3 regions of the Geodermatophilus sp. SYSU D00867 genome follow, and region 1 is predicted to be linked to each of the others. Evidence: predicted binding sites of a transcription regulator. Region 1 holds the regulator's gene; each other region holds the start of a gene.
What was found. The regulator LexA, encoded in region 1, represses DNA repair genes until DNA is damaged. The targets are predictions, from matches to a motif close to TCGAACANNTGTTCGA.
Positions count from the first base shown of each region.

Region 2: a site for LexA is predicted at 1,253-1,268, ahead of dnaB (replicative DNA helicase). Genes of this name have one in related genera too.
Region 3: a site for LexA is predicted at 1,725-1,740, ahead of recA (recombinase RecA). Genes of this name have one in related genera too.

Region 1 is NZ_JBJGZC010000021.1:7,493-13,506, reverse strand. Features, by position in the region: gene ACI8AK_RS18565 (vitamin B12-dependent ribonucleotide reductase) at 1-1,905, opposite strand, end outside; gene nrdR (transcriptional regulator NrdR) at 2,042-2,587, opposite strand; gene ACI8AK_RS18555 (hypothetical protein) at 3,077-3,664, opposite strand; gene ACI8AK_RS18550 (LysM peptidoglycan-binding domain-containing protein) at 3,782-4,417, opposite strand; gene lexA (transcriptional repressor LexA) at 4,655-5,434, shown strand; gene ACI8AK_RS18540 (hypothetical protein) at 5,463-6,014, opposite strand, start outside.
Region 2 is NZ_JBJGZC010000024.1:46,150-52,163, reverse strand. Features, by position in the region: gene dnaB (replicative DNA helicase) at 1-1,148, opposite strand, end outside; gene rplI (50S ribosomal protein L9) at 1,740-2,186, opposite strand; gene rpsR (30S ribosomal protein S18) at 2,198-2,434, opposite strand; gene ACI8AK_RS19750 (single-stranded DNA-binding protein) at 2,539-3,024, opposite strand; gene rpsF (30S ribosomal protein S6) at 3,027-3,314, opposite strand; gene ACI8AK_RS19740 (hypothetical protein) at 3,461-4,537, opposite strand; gene ACI8AK_RS19735 (deoxyribonuclease IV) at 4,679-5,494, shown strand; gene ACI8AK_RS19730 (glycosyltransferase family 87 protein) at 5,491-6,014, opposite strand, start outside.
Region 3 is NZ_JBJGZC010000030.1:5,860-11,873, forward strand. Features, by position in the region: gene ACI8AK_RS21305 (regulatory protein RecX) at 1-311, opposite strand, end outside; gene recA (recombinase RecA) at 551-1,582, opposite strand; gene ACI8AK_RS21315 (response regulator) at 1,777-2,424, opposite strand; gene ACI8AK_RS21320 (sensor histidine kinase) at 2,421-3,605, opposite strand; gene ACI8AK_RS21325 (hypothetical protein) at 3,644-4,558, opposite strand; gene ACI8AK_RS21330 (ATP-binding cassette domain-containing protein) at 4,555-5,478, opposite strand; gene ACI8AK_RS21335 (DUF3046 domain-containing protein) at 5,575-5,769, opposite strand; gene ACI8AK_RS21340 (hypothetical protein) at 5,780-6,014, opposite strand, start outside.

The DNA of each region.
Region 1 (6,014 bases):
GCAGTCGAACACCTCGTAGTGCTCCGGGCGCAGGCTCGGGGCGTCGACGACGTGGCCGTGCTCGGCGATGTACTCGACGATCGCCTCGACCTGCTCGTCCTGGTAGCCGAGGCTCTTCAGCGCCCGCGGAACCGTCTGGTTGACGATCTGCATGGACCCGCCGCCGACCAGCTTCTTGTACTTGACCAGCGAGAAGTCCGGCTCGATGCCGGTCGTGTCGCAGTCCATCATGAAGCCGATGGTCCCGGTGGGGGCGAGGACCGAGGCCTGCGCGTTGCGCCAGCCGTTGTCCGCGCCGATCTCCAGGCACTCCTGCCACTGGGCGGTGGCGGCCCGCAGCACGTCGGCGTCGTCGGCGCCGACCGGGCGGATGGCGTCGTTGGCGGCGGCGTGCTTGCGCATCACCCGGGCGTGCGCGTCGGCGTTGCGGGCGAAGCCCTCGTACGCGCCGACGATGCCGGCCAGCTCGGCCGAGCGGCGGTAGGCGGTGCCGGTCATCAGCGAGGTGATGGCCGCGGCCAGGGTCTGGCCGCCGCGCGAGTCGTAGGCGTGGCCGGTGGCCATCAGCAGCGCGCCGAGGTTGGCGTAGCCGATGCCCAGCTGCCGGTAGGCGCGGGTGGTCTCACCGATCGGCTCGGTCGGGAAGTCGGCGAAGCAGATCGAGATGTCCATCGCCGTGATGACCAGCTCGACGGCCTTGACGAAGGTCTTGGCGTCGAACGTCCCGTCGTCCTTGAGGAACTTCATGAGGTTCAGGGACGCCAGGTTGCACGAGCTGTTGTCCAGGCTCATGTACTCCGAGCAGGGGTTGGACGCGTTGATCCGGCCCGTCTCGGGGTTGGTGTGCCAGTCGTTGATGGTGTCGTCGTACTGGATGCCGGGGTCGGCGCACTCCCAGGCGGCCTGGGTGACCTTGCGGAACAGGCCCCGGGCGTCGACCTCCTCGATGACCGAGCCGTCGAGGCGGGCGCGCAGGCCGAAGTCGGTGCCGTCCTCCACCGCGCGCATGAACTCGTCGGAGACCCGGACCGAGTTGTTGGCGTTCTGGTACTGGACGCTGGTGATGTCCTTGCCGCCGAGGTCCATGTCGTACCCGGCGTCCCGCAGCGCGCGGATCTTGTCCTCCTCGCGCGCCTTGGTCTCGATGAACTCCTCGATGTCGGGGTGGTCGATGTCGAGGACGACCATCTTGGCCGCGCGCCGGGTGGCGCCACCGGACTTGATGGTCCCGGCGGAGGCGTCGGCGCCGCGCATGAAGCTGACCGGGCCGGAGGCGGTGCCGCCGGAGGACAGCAGCTCCTTGGACGAGCGGATGCGGGAGAGGTTCAGGCCGGCGCCGGAGCCGCCCTTGAAGATCAGCCCCTCCTCCCGGTACCAGTTGAGGATCGAGTCCATCGTGTCGTCGACGGCGAGGATGAAGCAGGCGCTGACCTGCTGCGGCGCGCTCGTGCCGACGTTGAACCACACGGGGCTGTTGAAGCTGAACACCTGGTGCAGCAGCATCCAGGTCAGCTCGTGCTCGAAGACCTCGGCGTCGCCCTCGGTGGCGAAGTAGCCGTGCTCGCGACCGGCCGCGCCGTAGGTGAGCACCACCCGGTCGATGAGCTGACGCAGGCTGGTCTCCCGCTGCGGGGTGCCGACGGCGCCGCGGAAGTACTTCGTGGTGACGATGTTGGTGGCGTTGATGCTCCACTCGGCGGGGAACTCGACGCCGCGCTGCTCGAAGTTGATCGAGCCGTCACGCCAGTTGGTCATGACGACGTCGCGACGCTCCCACGTCACCTCGTCGTACGGGTGGACGCCGGCGGTCGTGTAGACCCGCTTGACCTTCAGGCCCTTCCCCCTGGTCGGCGCCTTGGCGGCCCGGCGCGTACGGCCTGCCGGGCGGTCCTCGATCTCGGTCACGAGCTCTCCCTCGGTGAGTGGTACGGGCGGCTGGGGAAGAGAGCCACCCTGTTCCTATCTGGTCCTGCTGACGGTTCCGGTGGTGCTGAGAGGGCCGGCGACGCTGCCGGCGCACGTCTGGTCGCGCGGGCGGCGGTCAGCCGTCGCGGGCGGTGGAGGGGGTGCGGGCGGAGCCCCGGCGGCGCGGCGCCGGCGGCTCGATCTGCAGCCCGGGCAGCGGCGGGGTGCCGCCGCGGTGGTGGCGGGCCCGCAGCTCGGTGATCTCCTTCTCGAAGTCCTCGACCGAGGTGAAGGCGCGGTAGACGCTGGCGAAGCGCAGGTAGGCGACCTCGTCGAGCTCGCGCAGCGGCTGCAGGATGGCCAGCCCCACCTCGTGGCTGGGGACCTCGGCCACGCCGCTGGCGCGGATGGCGTCCTCGACCTGCTGGGCCAGCTGCTGGAGCTGGTCCTCGTCGACCGGCCGGCCCTGGCAGGCACGCCGCACGCCGGCGACGACCTTGGTCCGGTTGAACGGCTCGCTCACCCCGCTGCGCTTGACGACGGCGAGCACCGCCTCCTCGACGGTGGTGAACCGGCGGCCGCAGGCCGGGCACGAGCGGCGGCGACGGGTGGTGGCCCCCTCGTCGGCCTCGCGCGAGTCGATCACGCGGCTGTCGGGGTTGTGGCAGAACGGGCAGCGCACTGCGGTTCACCTCCCTCCGCGGAAGACCCGCCCGGACCGGGGACCCGGTTCGGGCGGCTCGTGCCGGCGGGCTCGTCCGGTCCTGCCGGACCCGCCCGCCTGCGTCTGTCTGTGGACCCCTCTGGGGACATCCGGTGGACACCCCGTGGAGGTCCTGAGGACGGCCTGTGGAGGACTTCCATCGGTGCAACTACTAGATGTAGGGGGACAGTAGGCCGCGCTCCACTACATCTGCAAGACGAGAACCCGCGTGTCTCTTCCACCGAGATCCGGCCGTGACCCCGTGGTGACCAGGCGCGAGCAGGGACCCCTCCCGTCACACGACACGCCGGGGTACCGCGCGTGTCGGCGCGCGGGAGGGGTCGTGCGGGTGTACCCGGCCGCAGCCGGCAGGACGCGGGCGGGCACCCGGAGGGCGCGCAGGCGCCTCCCGGGGACGCCGGTGGAGGTGTGCCGGAAGGACCGCCGGGGACACGCCCCGGCGACGGGTCAGGCGGTGGGGCGGACGGCGGGACGACCGCCGCGGGGGTGGGGCACCAGGTCACCGAGCCGGATCGGGCGGGTCAGCATGTCCGGCTCGTCGGCGACCGCACCGCCGGCCGGGGCCGGGCAGGTGACGACCGGCATCTCGGCGGTCGCCGCGCGGTGCCGGCCCGAACCGCCGGGCGCACGGTGCCGGCCCACGGCGGACGGGGCGACGGCGGGCTGCTCGGCGGTGACGTCGCCACCGTGCCGGCGGACGCCCCGGCGCGCGGGGCGCGCCCCCGGGACGACGGCGCGCGGGCCGACGGCCGGCATCACGACCGTCCCCGCCGCGTCGGCGGCACCGTTCGCGCGGCCGGACGCCAGCGTCAGGTGCCGCTCGGGCAGCCGGACGGCGACCAGGTCCACCCAGGCGTCCTGCTCCCCCACGGCCACCCCGGCGTCGCGCAGCCGGACCCGGGCCTCGCAGCCGCCGGTCGCGTCGTGCCGCCAGCCGAGCATGGCGCCCGGCACCCAGGCGCCGTCCACGAGGACCTCGACGTCCTGCGGGGAGCGGAAGGTCACCGCTGCGCTGCTGTCCACGGCTGCTGACACGCTCCTGACCGTAAGTGTCCTGATGACTCCGGACCGTCAACGACCGGGCCCGGAGGGTTGACGAAGTCACCGGCGCGCTCTCGTCACTTCTCGTGACGACGACGCCGGGCGGAGCGCCTACGGCAGGCGCAGCACCTGCCCGGGGACGACGACCGCCCCCTCCAGGTCGTTGAGCGCCTGGATCGCGTCGACCACCGCGCGCACGTCCTGGCCGGCGCCGGCGACCTCCGCGGCGATCGACCACACCGTGTCACCGCTCTCGACCACGACACTGCTCTCGCCGGCCAGGCGCAGGCCGTCGTCGGGAGCGAGGAATCCGCAGCCGAGGGCGGCGCCGCCGACGCCGGCGGCGAGGACCAGCACGGTGACCAGGCGGCGCCCGCGGCGGGTCAGCCGCACCGGCGCCGGGGCCGGTGCGCACCGCGCGCGGACGGCGGCCCGGGCGGGCTCCGAGCGCACCGGCCGCCCGCTCGGGCGGGCCGGGTCGCGGCGGGTGCGCGGCCCCTCGGCGGCCGGGCCGGCGGTGCGCGCGGGAGCCGCGGCGGGACGGTCGGGCACCGGCCGCAGGTGCCCGGTGACGCGGGGACCGGAGCCCGGCAGGGCGGCGCGCTGCGCCGGCCGGCCGGCGCCACCCGGGGACGCGGACCGGCGTGCGCCGGCGGACGCGGTCGCGACCTCCCCGCGGAGCGGCGGCCGCCACGGGACCCGGACCGCCGCGTCGAACTCGAGCACTGCCTGCCGCACGCTGCCCATGACCGCTCCTCCTGATCGGGTCGAACGCTTCGAACGCGTGTTCGATCGAACGTCTGTCCGGATGTCTACCGCACGGGTCCGACGAGTGCGAGAGCGGCGCGGCGTGTCCTTCGAACACACGTTTGAACCTGCGGCGCCGGCGCGCTACGGTCCGTGCGGGCGCACCGCCCGCCGACCGGCCCCCGGGCCGGGAGGGCGACGGACGGGCCGCGGGGACGCGGCCGGCGAGGAGGAGACGTGGCGGGCACGAGCGGGACCGGCCAGGGCACCCGGGGCGGCGGCACGGCGACCCGCCGTCCGGCCGCGGAGCGCGGCGCCGGCACGGACGGCACGGGCGCCGTGCGCACCTTCCCCGACCGCGGGGAGGCCGGTGACGGCCTGACCCAGCGCCAGCGCCGGGTCCTCGAGGTCATCCGCGACTCGATCGAGCGGCGGGGCTATCCGCCCTCGGTCCGCGAGATCGGCGAGGCGGTCGGCCTGTCGTCGGCGTCGTCGGTCGCCCACCAGCTGTCGGTGCTGCAGAAGAAGGGCTGGCTGCGGCGCGACCCCAACCGGCCCCGCGCGCTCGACGTGCGGCTGCCCGGCGAGACCGCGGGCGAGGCCGCCCCGGCGGCACCCGCCGCGGCCGCCGACGGCTCGGCCGCCCCGACCTACGTGCCGCTGGTCGGGCGGATCGCGGCCGGTGGCCCGGTGCTCGCCGAGCAGGCCGTCGAGGACGTCTTCCCGCTGCCCCGCGAGCTCGTCGGCGAGGGCACGCTGTTCATGCTGCGCGTCGCCGGCGACTCGATGGTCGACGCGGCCATCTGCGACGGCGACTGGGTGGTCGTCCGTCAGCAGCCCACCGCCGAGAACGGCGAGATCGTCGCCGCGATGCTCGACGGCGAGGCCACCGTGAAGACCTACAAGCGCCGCGACGGGCACGTCTGGCTGCTGCCGCACAACCCGGCCTACGAGCCGATCCCCGGCGACGAGGCCACCATCCTCGGCCGCGTCGTCACGGTCCTGCGGCGGGTCTGAGCCGCAGGTCCCCCGCCGGCGCCGGAGCTCAGGCGCCGGCGGGCGGACCACCGGACCGGCGGCGGCGCAGTCGCCCGCCGATCCACACCAGCGCGGTCGCGACGACGGCGGCGGCCACGCCCGCGGTCACCGGCGAGAGGCCCGCGGGGTCCCCCCCGAGCAGCGCCGACGGCGAGGTGTCGGCGGCGTCGGACCCTGCCGGCGCGGGCGGCGCGGACCCCGCCGGGACCGGTACCGCGGTGACGTCCCCGGGCACGCCCTCGCCCGCCAGCAGCAGCGCGCGGCCGTCCGCGGTGAACGACACCGCCTCCCCCTGCGGCGCCTCGGGCAGCGCGATCCGCACCGGCTCGCCGGCCAGCGCCCCCGGGACGTCGGCACCGGTCAGCGGCCAGACGTAGGCGTCGGTGTACGTGCGCAGCGCGATGCGGCTGCCGTCGCGGGCGACCGCCCCGCCGGTGACCAGCAGCTGACCGGCCCGGCCCACGGGACCGCCCGGCGTGCCGGTGAGCGTGAACGCGACCGTGCCGACGTCGGCCAGCGCGACCGTGCCGCCGTCGACCAGCGGAGCGGCGGGCCGGTA
Region 2 (6,014 bases), on a different contig from region 1:
TCCTGACGCTGCTCGGACCCGCGGTTGAGCTGCGACATCGCGATGACCGGGACCTCGAGCTCCTTCGCCAGCAGCTTCAGCGCGCGGGAGAACTCCGAGACCTCCTGCTGGCGGCTCTCGACGCGCTTGCCCGACGTCATGAGCTGGAGGTAGTCGATGACCACGAGCTTGAGGTCGTTGCGCTGCTTGAGCCGCCGCGCCTTGGCCCGGATCTCCATCATCGTCATGTTGGGCGAGTCGTCGATGTAGAGCGGGGCGTCGGCCACCTCGCCCATCCGGCGGGCCAGCTTCGACCAGTCCTCGTCTGACAGCGTGCCGGCGCGCATGTGGTGCAGCGGCACCTTCGCCTCGGCCGACAGCAGACGCATGGTGATCTCGTGCTTGCTCATCTCGAGCGAGAAGATGACGGCCGGCATGTGGTGCTTGACGGTGGCCGACCGCGCGATGTCCAGACCCAGCGTCGACTTGCCCACACCGGGCCGGGCGGCGATGACGACCATCTGGCCCGCCTGCAGGCCGTTGGTCAGCTCGTCGAGGTCGCGGATGCCGGTGGGCACGCCGCGGGCGGTGCCGCCGCGGGAGGCGATGGCGTCGAGCTCGTCCATCGTCGGCTGCAGGACGTCCTCGAGGCGCGAGTAGTCCTCGCTCATCCGCTTCTCGGTGACCTCGTAGATCTCCTGCTGCGCGCGGTCGACGATGTCGTCGACGTCGCCCCGCCCACCGGCCGCGCCGTAGCCCAGCTGCACCACGCGGGTGCCGGCCTCGACCAGGCGGCGCAGGGTGGCCTGCTCGGCCACGATCTGGGCGTAGTAGCCCGCGTTGGCCGCCGTCGGCGTCGAGGCGATGAGCGTGTGCAGGTAGACCGCGCCGCCCATCTTGGACAGCTGGTCGGTGCGGTTGAGCTCCGCGGCGACGGTGATGGCGTCGGCCGGCTCACCCCGGCCGTACAGGTCGAGGATGCAGTCGTAGATCAGCTGGTGCGCCGGCCGGTAGAAGTCGTTGCCGGTCAGCTGCTCCACGACGTCGGCGATGGCGTCCTTGCTCATCAGCATGCCGCCCAGCACCGACTGCTCGGCCGCGACGTCCTGCGGCGGCTGCCGGTCGTACTCCGGCGCCGTCGCCTGCGGCCGGCTGAAGTCGTCGGCCACCGCCACCTGGGTACCTCCCTCTCTCGGGGCACGCGCGCGCGTACAGACCCCGGCCGCCCGGCCGGGGCCCGGTGGGGGAAGCACCAGGACGCCTCGCGTGCCGCTCGAACACGCGTTCGAGGACATCACTACCCGGAGCCACCGACAGTTCGCGGAGGTCCGGCGCAGGAGACGACGTTAGGAAGCGGGGACGGACCCGTCCAACACCCGTGTGGGCCGCGTTCTGCACAACTTGTGGACAAGTCGGTGGACAGCCGGAGTCGACATGTGGAGACGGGGAGGACACCGGCCCGTCGTGCCGCGGTCCCGCGGGCGTCACCTGCACCGCGGCCACCCACCGGCTGTGGACACGAGAAAGTCGGCGCGCCGGGGGCTCCGGGCGTGTCGTGTCGTCCCGTCCGGCGCAGCCGTCACAGCCGCCCGGCGGCCGGCCGGGATGCGTCCACGACGGCCGCCGTCCGGGGTGCGTCCGGCGCCGCCCCGCGCCGTCGGGGGGTCCGGGACGACGGAGGACGCGGTCCGGCCCCGGAGACGCCGCGAGGGGCGCCGGACGGGTGTCCGACGCCCCTCGCGGGCGGTGCTGCGGCCTCCTCAGCCGGCGACGACCTCGATGGGGAGGGTCGTCGTGACCTCCGGGTGCACCCGCACGGTGACGGTGTGCTTGCCGGTGGTCTTGATGCTGCTCGGCAGCTCGATGCGGCGGCGGTCCAGCTCCGGGCCGCCGGCGGCCGTGACGGCCGCGGCGACGTCGGCGGTGGTGACGCGGCCGAACAGGCGGCCGCCGTCGCCGGAGCGGGCGGGCACCCGGACGGTCAGGCCGGAGAGGCGGCCGGCCACGGCCTGGGCCTCCTCGAGCGACCGCACCTCGCGGGCGGCACGCGCCCGGCGCAGCGACTCGACCTGCTTCTCGGCACCGCGGGTGGCGACGATGGCCAGGCCGCGGGGCAGGAGGTAGTTGCGGCCGTAGCCGCCCTTGACCTCGACGGTGTCACCGGAGGACCCGAGACCGGTGACCTCCTGCGTCAGGATCAGCTTCATCGTGCTCATGGTCAGCGCGCCGTCGAGGTGTAGGGCAGCAGGGCCATCTCACGGCTGTTCTTGACGGCCGTGGCGACGTCCCGCTGGTGCTGGCTGCAGTTGCCGCTCACGCGGCGGGCACGGATCTTGCCGCGGTCGGAGATGAACTTCCGCAGCAGCGTCGTGTCCTTGTAGTCGATGTAGGTCGCCTTGTCCTTGCAGAACTGGCAGACCTTCTTCTTGGGCTTGCGCACGGGGGGCTTGGGCACTGGGTTCTCCAGGTACGGCTAGAGCGTGGTGAGGTGATGGACCGGCCCCCTCGCAGGGGCCCGCGCCGAGCGGAGCGAGGCGTGGGGAGCGAGGGGGTCCTTTCTCAGAAGGGCGGCTCGTCGGACGGGCCGGCGGGCGTCGACCACGGGTCGCTCGCGCCGCCGCCGAAACCGCCGCCACCGCCACCGCCGCCGAAACCGCCACCGCCGCCGCCACCCTCACCGCGGGAGGCCCGGGTGACCTTCGCGGTGGCGTAGCGCAGCGAGGGGCCGATCTCGTCGACCTCAAGCTCGACGACGGTGCGCTTCTCGCCCTCCTTCGTCTCGAACGAGCGCTGCTTGAGGCGCCCCGAGACGATGACCCGCGAACCGCGGGTGAGGGACTCGGCCACGTTCTCGGCCGCCTGCCGCCAGACGTTGCAGCGGAGGAACAGCGCCTCGCCGTCCTTCCACTCCTGCGACTGCCGGTCGAAGGTGCGCGGCGTCGAGGCGACCGTGAAGTTGGCGACCGCGGCCCCCGACGGCGTGAACCGCAGCTCCGGGTCGGAGGTCAGGTTGCCGATGACGGTGATGACGGTCTCGCCGGCCATGGTCAGTGGACCTCGGGCCGGAGCAGCTTGGTCCGCAGGACCGACTCGTTCAGGTTGAGCTGACGGTCGAGCTCGGCGACCGCGGCGGGCTCGGCCTGGATGTCGACGACGGCGTAGATGCCCTCGACGTGCTTCTTGATCTCGTAGGCCAGGCGGCGCCGGCCCCAGATCTCGGTCTTGACGGTGCCACCGGAGTTGGTGACGACGGTCAGGAACCGGTCGAGGGAGGGAGCGATCGTGCGCTCCTCCAGGTCGGGGTCGAGGATGACCATCAGTTCGTAGTGACGCACGGAGAACCCCACCTCCTCTGGTCTGGGCGGCTGCAGGACGTCTGCAGCAGGAGGGTCGTACACGCGTCGCGCGCCCTGCCTGCCTCGGACGGCACACGGGACGCGCCCCCCGAGGGTACCAGCGCGGCCGCCGGCCCCCGCCGGGGTCAGCGGGAGCGGACCGCCCGGGAGGTGCGGACCAGCGCGGCCGTGCTGCCGGCCAGCGCGACGACGGCGACCGGCGCGGCGGGCGGCAGGGCCGGGCCGGACGGGGCGCCGTCGGCGCTCACCGTGCTGCTCTCCTCGTCGAGCGCGCCGCCGTCGAGCCCGCCGAGCCCGCCGGAGACCGGCACCGCGGCACCGTCGTGGCCGCCGGCGACCCCGCCGGAGCCGTCGGTGCCGCCGCTGCCGGACGCGGTGCCCGACGGGGAGCCGGCCAGCCGCGACGGGTCGAAGGCCGCGGACCCGCCGCCGGAGGGCGCCATCCGCGCCGCGCCGCCGCCGAGGTCGTAGGAGTAGGCGTCGCCGTCGACCCCCCGGGCGGCCGCGGGGGCCTCCGGGGCGGCGGCCGGGGCCTGCGGCGCGGTGGGGCCGGTGGGGGCCGGGGCCGGGAGCGACGGGAGGGAGGGCAGCGGGACGTCGACGGTCGGCAGCCGCGGCAGGCCGACCGAGGGCAGGTCCGGCAGCGGCAGCAGCGTGGTGACGAGGAACGGCGTCGGGACGCCGATCTGCACCGTCGTCTGCCGGCCGTCGTAGGTGACCGGCTGGGTCTGCGGCAGCGTGCTCAGCGCCCGGGTGGTGACGGTGTTCAGCGCGCTCCCGACGATCGAGGCGTTCGGGACGACGACCCGGTACGTGTAGGTGATCGTGCAGGTGAGGCACGTGGTGTCGAAGCGCTCGGTGACGCCGGCGTCCTCCGGCAGCGGCTCCGGGCCCGAGGGCAGGCCCAGCGTGACGTCGGTGAACACCTGCACGGTGACCAGCGAGGGCAGCAGCCCGCCGCCGCCGACCTGCACCGTCTTCGGCTCGATCCGGTTGGTGAAGGTGACCGTCCCGCCGGGGTCGACCGACACCAGCGGCGGGGTGAGGTCGCGGATGTCGACGGTGGCCGACGGGGCGGCGCCCGCGGCGGGCGGCAGCAGGACCGCGCCGCCCAGGACGGCGGCCACCACGAGCGCGAGCGCGGCCAGGAACCGCCGCGCGGCCCGCCGCGTCGTGCCGGTGGCCGCCGTCCCCGTCGTCATCCCCTGCGTCCCCTCCGCCCGCGTCCCCGTGTCACGGCGCACGCCACCACCCGCGCGTGTCCGCCGCCACGTGTCCCAACGAGGACGTGACCTGCGCGATACGGGTGGGTCCCCGTCCGGGGCGGAACTACTGTCGCCGGGGTGGCGGAGCACCCGATCGGCGTACACGTCGGCCCCGGCCTGACCGAGGACAACAAGCTGGACGCGGGCGGGCCGCTGGCCCGGGCCGCGGAGATGGACGCCGACGGCGTGCAGGTCTTCCTCGGCGACCCGCAGGGCTGGAAGGCGCCGCCGCCGCGCCCGGACGCCGAGGACCTGCTGGCCTCCGACGTCGCCGTCTTCGTGCACGCGCCGTACGTGCTCAACGTGGCCTCGACCAACAACCGGATCCGCATCCCGAGCCGCAAGACCCTCGCGGTGCACGCGCGGGCGGCGGCGGCGATCGGCGCCCGCGGGATGGTCGTGCACGGGGGCCACGTGCTCGCCAAGGACGACCCGGCCGCCGGGTTCGACAACTGGCGCAAGACGTTCGCGCGGCAGGCCGAGGACGGCGGCTTCCCGCTGCCGCTGCTCATCGAGAACACCGCCGGCGGCGACAACGCGATGGCCCGCGAGCTCGGCGCGGTGGCCCGGCTGTGGGACGCCGTCGGGGAGTTCGGCGCGGGCTTCGTGCTCGACACCTGCCACGCCTGGGCCGCCGGCTGGGACCTCGCCACCGCCGTCGCCGACGTCCGTTCGACCACCGGCCGGGTCGACCTCGTGCACCTCAACAACAGCCGCGACCCGCACGGCTCGGGCCGCGACCGGCACGCGCCGCTGACCGAGGGGGAGATCCCGCTGGAGCTGCTGCTCGAGGTCGCACGCGCCGCCGACTGCCCCGTCGTCCTGGAGACGCCCGGGGACGCCGCCGCGCACGCCGAGGAGGTCGCGCTCGTCCGCGCGGCGCTGCGCGGCTAGGCGGGCACCCGCCGGCGCAGGGTGAGCCGGTCGGGGGCGCCGTCCAGCGGGCCGCCGGCCGGGTCGTCGACGCCGGGCCAGCTGGTGCGGACGACGTCGCCGTCGGGGTGCAGCACGTCGCGGACGACCAGGCCCATGAGCACGACGACGGCGAGGTCCCGCACGGTCACCGCGAGGAAGAACCACTCGACGCCGACGCCGCGGTCCTCGGTGCCGAGGTACCAGAGCATCCGCACCACCCAGAGCACCGCCTCGGCGGCCTGCCAGAGCAGCAGCGAGCGCCAGCGCGGCCGGGCCAGCACCGCCAGCGGCAGCAGCCACAGCGAGTACTGCGGGCTCCACACCTTGGTGACCAGCAGGAACGCCGCGACCAGCAGGAAGGCGACCTGGGCCACGCGCGGCCGCACCGGGGCGCGCAGCACCAGCCAGCCCAGGCCGGCGCAGACCAGCAGCACGCAGACCGCGACGACGGTGTTGAGCAGCACCGGCGGCGTCCCCTCGGGCAGCGGGCCGTCGAGGA
Region 3 (6,014 bases), on a different contig from region 1:
AGGTGGCGGGCGGCGGCCCGCTCGTCCTCCTCGTCGACCTGCGCGAGGGCCTGCTCGGCGTCCTCGCCGTCGACGCCCTTGGCGCGCAGCTCGGCGCGCAGCGCCCGCCGGGCCAGGCCGCGGCCGGCCTGCCGGGAGCTCACCCACGCGCGGGCGAAGGCGGCGTCGTCGATGAGCCCGACGTCGCCGAACCGGTCGAGGACCGCGGTCGCGGCCTCCTCCGGGACGCCGCGGCGCTCGAGCAGGTCGGCCAGCTGCCGGCGGGTCCTGGCCGCGCCGGTCAGGGCCCGCAGGCAGATGGCCCGGGCCACCGACTCCGGGTCCCCCGGGTCGTCGGCGTCGCGGTCCCAGGGGACGGGTGCGGTCCCCGCACCGGCGGCGGCCGGGCCGTCCGGGTCAGGGGACGGCCCGGACCGCCGCCGCCCGCGCCCACCCCGGCCCGGGGAGCCCGGCTGGCGGGCTCCCCGGGCGCGGCGGCCTGCGGGGCGATCGGCCTGCTCGGGCCCGGCCTCCTCGGGGGCCGGGCCGGACCAGCCGGTCACGAGGTCGCTCAGAAGTCGACCGGGTCAGCGGCCGGGGCGTCGACCTGCGGGCCGATGCCCAGCTTCTCCTTGACCTTCTTCTCGATCTCGTCGGCGAGGTCGGGGTTGTCGCGGAGGAACGTGCGGACGTTCTCCTTGCCCTGGCCGAGCTGGTCGCCCTCGTACGTGTACCAGGCACCGGACTTGCGGATGAAGCCCTGCTCGACGCCGGCGTCGATGAGGCCGCCCTCGCGGCTGAACCCGACGCCCCACAGCAGGTCGAGCTCGGCCTGCTTGAACGGCGCGGCGACCTTGTTCTTGACGACCTTGACGCGGACCCGGCTGCCGACGGCCTCGGTGCCCTGCTTGAGGGTCTCGATCCGGCGGACGTCCAGGCGGACCGACGAGTAGAACTTCAGCGCGCGGCCACCGGTGGTCACCTCGGGCGAGCCGTAGACGATGCCGACCTTCTCGCGCAGCTGGTTGATGAAGATCGCGGTGGTGCCCGAGTTGTTCAGCGCACCGGTGATCTTCCGCAGCGCCTGGCTCATGAGGCGGGCCTGCAGGCCGACGTGGCTGTCACCCATCTCGCCCTCGATCTCGGCGCGGGGCACGAGGGCCGCCACGGAGTCGATGACGATGATGTCGAGCGCGCCGGAGCGGATCAGCATGTCGGCGATCTCGAGGGCCTGCTCACCGGTGTCGGGCTGGCTGACCAGCAGCGCGTCGGTGTCGACGCCGATGGCCCGGGCGTACTCCGGGTCGAGCGCGTGCTCGGCGTCGATGAAGGCCGCGATGCCGCCGGCGGCCTGGGCGTTGGCCACCGCGTGCAGGGCGACCGTGGTCTTGCCGGAGGCCTCCGGGCCGTAGACCTCGATGATGCGGCCGCGGGGCAGGCCGCCGATGCCGAGCGCGATGTCGAGGGCGATCGAGCCGGTCGGGATGACCTTGATCGCCTGCGCGGTGCTGTCGCCCAGGCGCATGACCGAGCCCTTGCCGAACTGCTTGTCGATCTGGGCGAGGGCCATGTCGAGGGCCTTGTCGCGGTCGAGCGTTGCCATGGTGCTCACCTTCGGGAAGTCGCGTGTCGTGGAGTCGATGCGGTGTCGGAGGGGAACGCTAGGCCGGGGGTCTGACACTTTCCGGTGACCGACTCGACCTGTGGAGGGACGACCTCCCTGTGGACCCACCCGTCACTGTAGGGCGAACACGTGTTCGAGTCGAGCACCACGGACGGGCGCCGACCGGTGTCGGGTCAGACCAGCCCGCGGGTGTGTGCGAACACCGCCGCCTGGGTGCGGTCGCGCACCTCCAGCTTGCCCAGGATCCGGGCGACGTGGGTCTTCACGGTCAGCTCCGACAGCACCAGTGCCTCGGCGATCTCGGCGTTGGACTCCCCGCGGGCCACCGCGCGCAGGACCTCGAGCTCCCGCTCGGTGAGCAGCGCGACCCGGGGGTCGGGCGGCGTCCCGCCGGGCAGCCGGTGGGCGAGGGTCTCCAGCAGCCGGCGGGTCACCCGGGGGGAGACCACCGCGTCCCCGGCGGCGACGGCGCGGACGGCGCGCAGCAGCTCGGTCGGCTCGGCGTTCTTGAGCAGGAACGCGCTGGCGCCGGCCCGCAGCGCCGCGAACGCGTGCTCGTCGAGGTCGAAGGTGGTGAGCACGAGGACCCGGCTGGGCAGGTCCTCGGCCACGATGCGGCGGGTCGCCTCGACGCCGTCGACACCGGGCATCCGCACGTCCATGACGACGACGTCGGGGCGCAGCTCGCGGGCCAGGGCGACCGCCCCGGCGCCGTCGCCCGCCTGGCCGACGACGGTGAGGTCCTCCTGCGACTCCAGCACCATCGACAGGCCGACGCGGACCAGCGGCTCGTCGTCGACGAGGAGGACCCGTGTGGTCACGGGGCCGCCACCGGGGACCCGTCCCCTGCAGCGCGCACCGCCGACAGCGGGAGGACCGCCGCGACCCGCCAGCCGCCCCCGGGCAGCGGCCCGGCGGTGACCGACCCGTCCCACGCCGCCACGCGCTCGCGCATGCCCACCAGGCCGTGGCCGCCCCGGCCGGGGACTGCTGCGGCGGGCGCGCCGTCGTCGACGACCTCGACGGTCAGCTCGGCCGGGTGCCAGTCCAGGCGCACCGTGGCCGACCGGGCGCCGCGGGCGTGGCGCAGCACGTTGGTCAGCGCCTCCTGCACCAGCCGGTGGACCGCGAGCTGGGCCCCGGCGGTGAGCGGGACCGGGTCCCCGGTGACGGTGAGCGCCGTGGGCAGGCCGGCGGCGCGCACCTGCTCGACGACGGTGCCGACGTCGGCCAGCCCGGGGGCCGGCGTCAGCTCCGCCCGGTCCCCGTCGGTGCGCAGCACGCCCACGAGGCGGTGCATCTCGGCGAGCGCCGCCCGGCCGGTGGCGGCGATCTGCGCCACGGCCGCGCGGGCCTGGTCGGTGCCGGGCGCGAAAGCGGCGCCGTCGGCCAGCGCCGTCATGACCGACAGGTTGTGGGCCACGACGTCGTGCAGGTCGCGGGCGATCCGCGCGCGCTCCTCGACGACGGCGATGCGGGCCTGCGCGTCCCGCTCCCGCTCGGCGCGCTCGGCGCGGTCCTCCAGGGCCTGCAGATAGGCCCGGCGCGTGCGCCGGCTGCGGCCGACGACGGCGGCGGTCACGGTGACCGCCGAGAGCGGGACGACGGCGGCGCCGTCCGGGCGGCCGGCCAGCGCGGCGACCCCCACGGCCAGGGGGACCAGCAGGCAGGTCCCGACGGCGGCGGCGACGCGTACCGGCTCACACCGGTCGGCGACCCAGACCAGCAGCCACCACACGACGACGCCGGCCGGCAGCAGCGCGCGGGGCTCCGGACCGTGCGAGGCCCACCAGCCGAGCACCAGCGTCACGCCGGCGACGAGCGCGGCGAACGGCGCCCGGGCACGGGCCAGCGCCAGCGCCCAGAGCAGGAGGGAGACGGCGACCTCGGCGGGGGTCGGCCCACCGAAGCGGACGAGCGGGCCGACGGAGAGGAGGGCGCCGCCGACGACCGGGCCCACCGTCCGCACCACCGACCCGCCCGCCCCCCGCACCGGCTCCACGGGCGCCATCGTGCCGCCCCCGCGGCCGGGACGGGAGCTCACGCGTCCCGTCGGCGCACCGTCACCACCGCCGCCGCGAACAGCACCCCGAGGTAGCCGCAGAGGACCGCGAAGCCGGTCCACGGCGCGAGCTCGTCGGGTCCGGTGACGAGCTGCGCGACGCTGGACCCGGCCTGTCCGGGCAGCCACCGGACGACGTCGGGGCCCCAGCTCGAGGGCAGCAGGCTGCCGAGCACCGGCAGCAGGAAGACGACGGCGAACAGCGTGCCGATCGCGCCCCCGGTGGAGCGCAGCAGCCAGCCCAGACCGGAACCCAGCAGCCCGATCGCCGTCACGTACAGCGCGGCACCGAGGACGGTGCGCGCCACCCCGGCGTCGGTGAGGGACACCCCGGCGTCGCCCAGCACGGCCTGGCCGACGAGGAAGGCGGCCAGGGCGGCCAGGCACGTGGTCACCAGGGCCAGGGCGGCGAGCACGACGGCACGGGCCAGCAGCACCGGCCAGCGCTGCGGGACCGCGGCGAAGACGACCCGCACGGCGCCGCTGGTGTACTCGCCGGTGACCAGCAGGACGCCCAGCACCCCGACCACGAGCCCGGCGAGGTTGTGGCCGCCGAGGCTCAGGGCGACCGGGTCGGCCAGGTCCAGGCCGGGCGGGCCGCCCCGCCCCGCGGGTCCACCCGACTCCGCCGTCGCGGTGAACAGCAGGCCGAACAGGACCAGGGCGAGCGCGGCTCCGCCGAGCAACCACCAGGTGGTCCGCAGCGACCGGACGGCGACCCACTGCCCGGCGAGCAGGCCGCGCACGCCGCCCCCGGCCGGTCGGGGCGGAGCCGGGCCCACGAGGGGGCGGCGCGCGTCGAGGGTGCCGGTGCCCGCCGTGCCGGTGCTCGCCGTGCCGGTGCTCGCCGTGCCGGTGCTCGCCGTGCCGGTGCTCGCCGTGCCGGTGCTCATGCCAGGGCCTCCTGCCGGGCGTCCGTGCGGTACTCCTGGTCCTCGCGGGTCAGGTCCATGAACGCCTCCTCGAGGGAGGCCGACACGGGGGTCAGCTCGTGCAGCGTGATGCCGGCGCGGCCGGCCCGGTCGCCGATCTCGGCGGCCGAGAGCCCCTGCACCTCGATCAACCCGTGCTCGGGCGAGGAGAGGACGACGCCGTCGCCGGCCAGCAGCGGCGCGAGCGCGGCGGGGCGCGGGCTGCGGACCCGTACCGACGAGCCGCCGGCCCGCTGCAGGACGTCGGCGACCGGCTCGTCGGCCACCAGCCGACCCCGGCCGAGGACGACCAGGTGGTCGGCGGTCACCGCCATCTCGCTCATGAGGTGGGAGGAGACGAGCACGGTCCGCCCCTCGGCCGCCAGCTGCCGGGTGAGGGTGCGGATCCACAGCACCCCGTCGGGGTCCAGGCCGTTGACCGGCTCGTCGAGCACGACGGTGGCCGGGTCGCCGAGCAGCGCCGTCGCGACGCCGAGGCGCTGGCCCATGCCGAGCGAGAAGCCGCCGACCCGCCGGTCGGCGACCGACGCCAGGCCGGCGAGGTCGAGGACGACGTCGACCCGCGACCGCGGCAGGCCGGCCGTGGCCGCGAGGAGGCGCAGGTGGTCGCGCGCGGTGCGCCCCGGGTGGGCGGAGCGGGCCTCGAGCAGGGCACCGACGGCGCGCAGCGGGGCCGGGAGGTCGGCGTAGCGGCGGCCGTCGACCCGCACGGTGCCGGCGGTCGGCCGGTCGAGGCCGACGACGACGCGCATCGTCGTCGACTTCCCGGCGCCGTTGGGGCCGAGGAAGCCGGTCACCCGGCCGGGGCGGATGGTCACGGTGAGGTCGTCGACGGCCGTGCGATCGCCGTAGCGCTTGGTCAGTCCGCGGATCTCGATCACGCCGCCGACGCTAGGGACGGCGGCGGCCCCGGCGCGTCGGCCGGCAGGAGGCACCCCGGCGCGGGCGGCTACTCCGCGCGGAGTACGCCGGCGGGCTCAGCGGTCCCGTGCGGGGACGTCGTACTCCTCGCAGATCGCCAGCCACACGCGGCGCACCGGCACCCCGGCCTCGATCGCCTCGACCGCCGAGCGGCCCCCGAGCACGGAGAACACGTGGTCGCGCGCGACGCTCTCCGCCCGCATCGACCCGAACTGGGTCTCCAGCCGGGACCAGAACTCCTGCAGGCGCACGTCCCCGACGCTAGCGCGCGTCCCCGCCGGCCGTGGCGGCCGCGTGGTCGGCGATCCCCGTCCGCAGCCGCCGGACCAGCGCCGCCGGGTCGTCGGCGGCCAGCCGCAGCTCGCTCACCGGGCGGCCGCCGGTGCGGGCGAGCGGCAGCACCAGCGGCGTCCGCAGCTCGACGTCGACCTGCGTGGAGGCGACGACGGCGACCGACACCGCGCGCCGCTCCCCCTCCTCCGCGACGACGACCGTG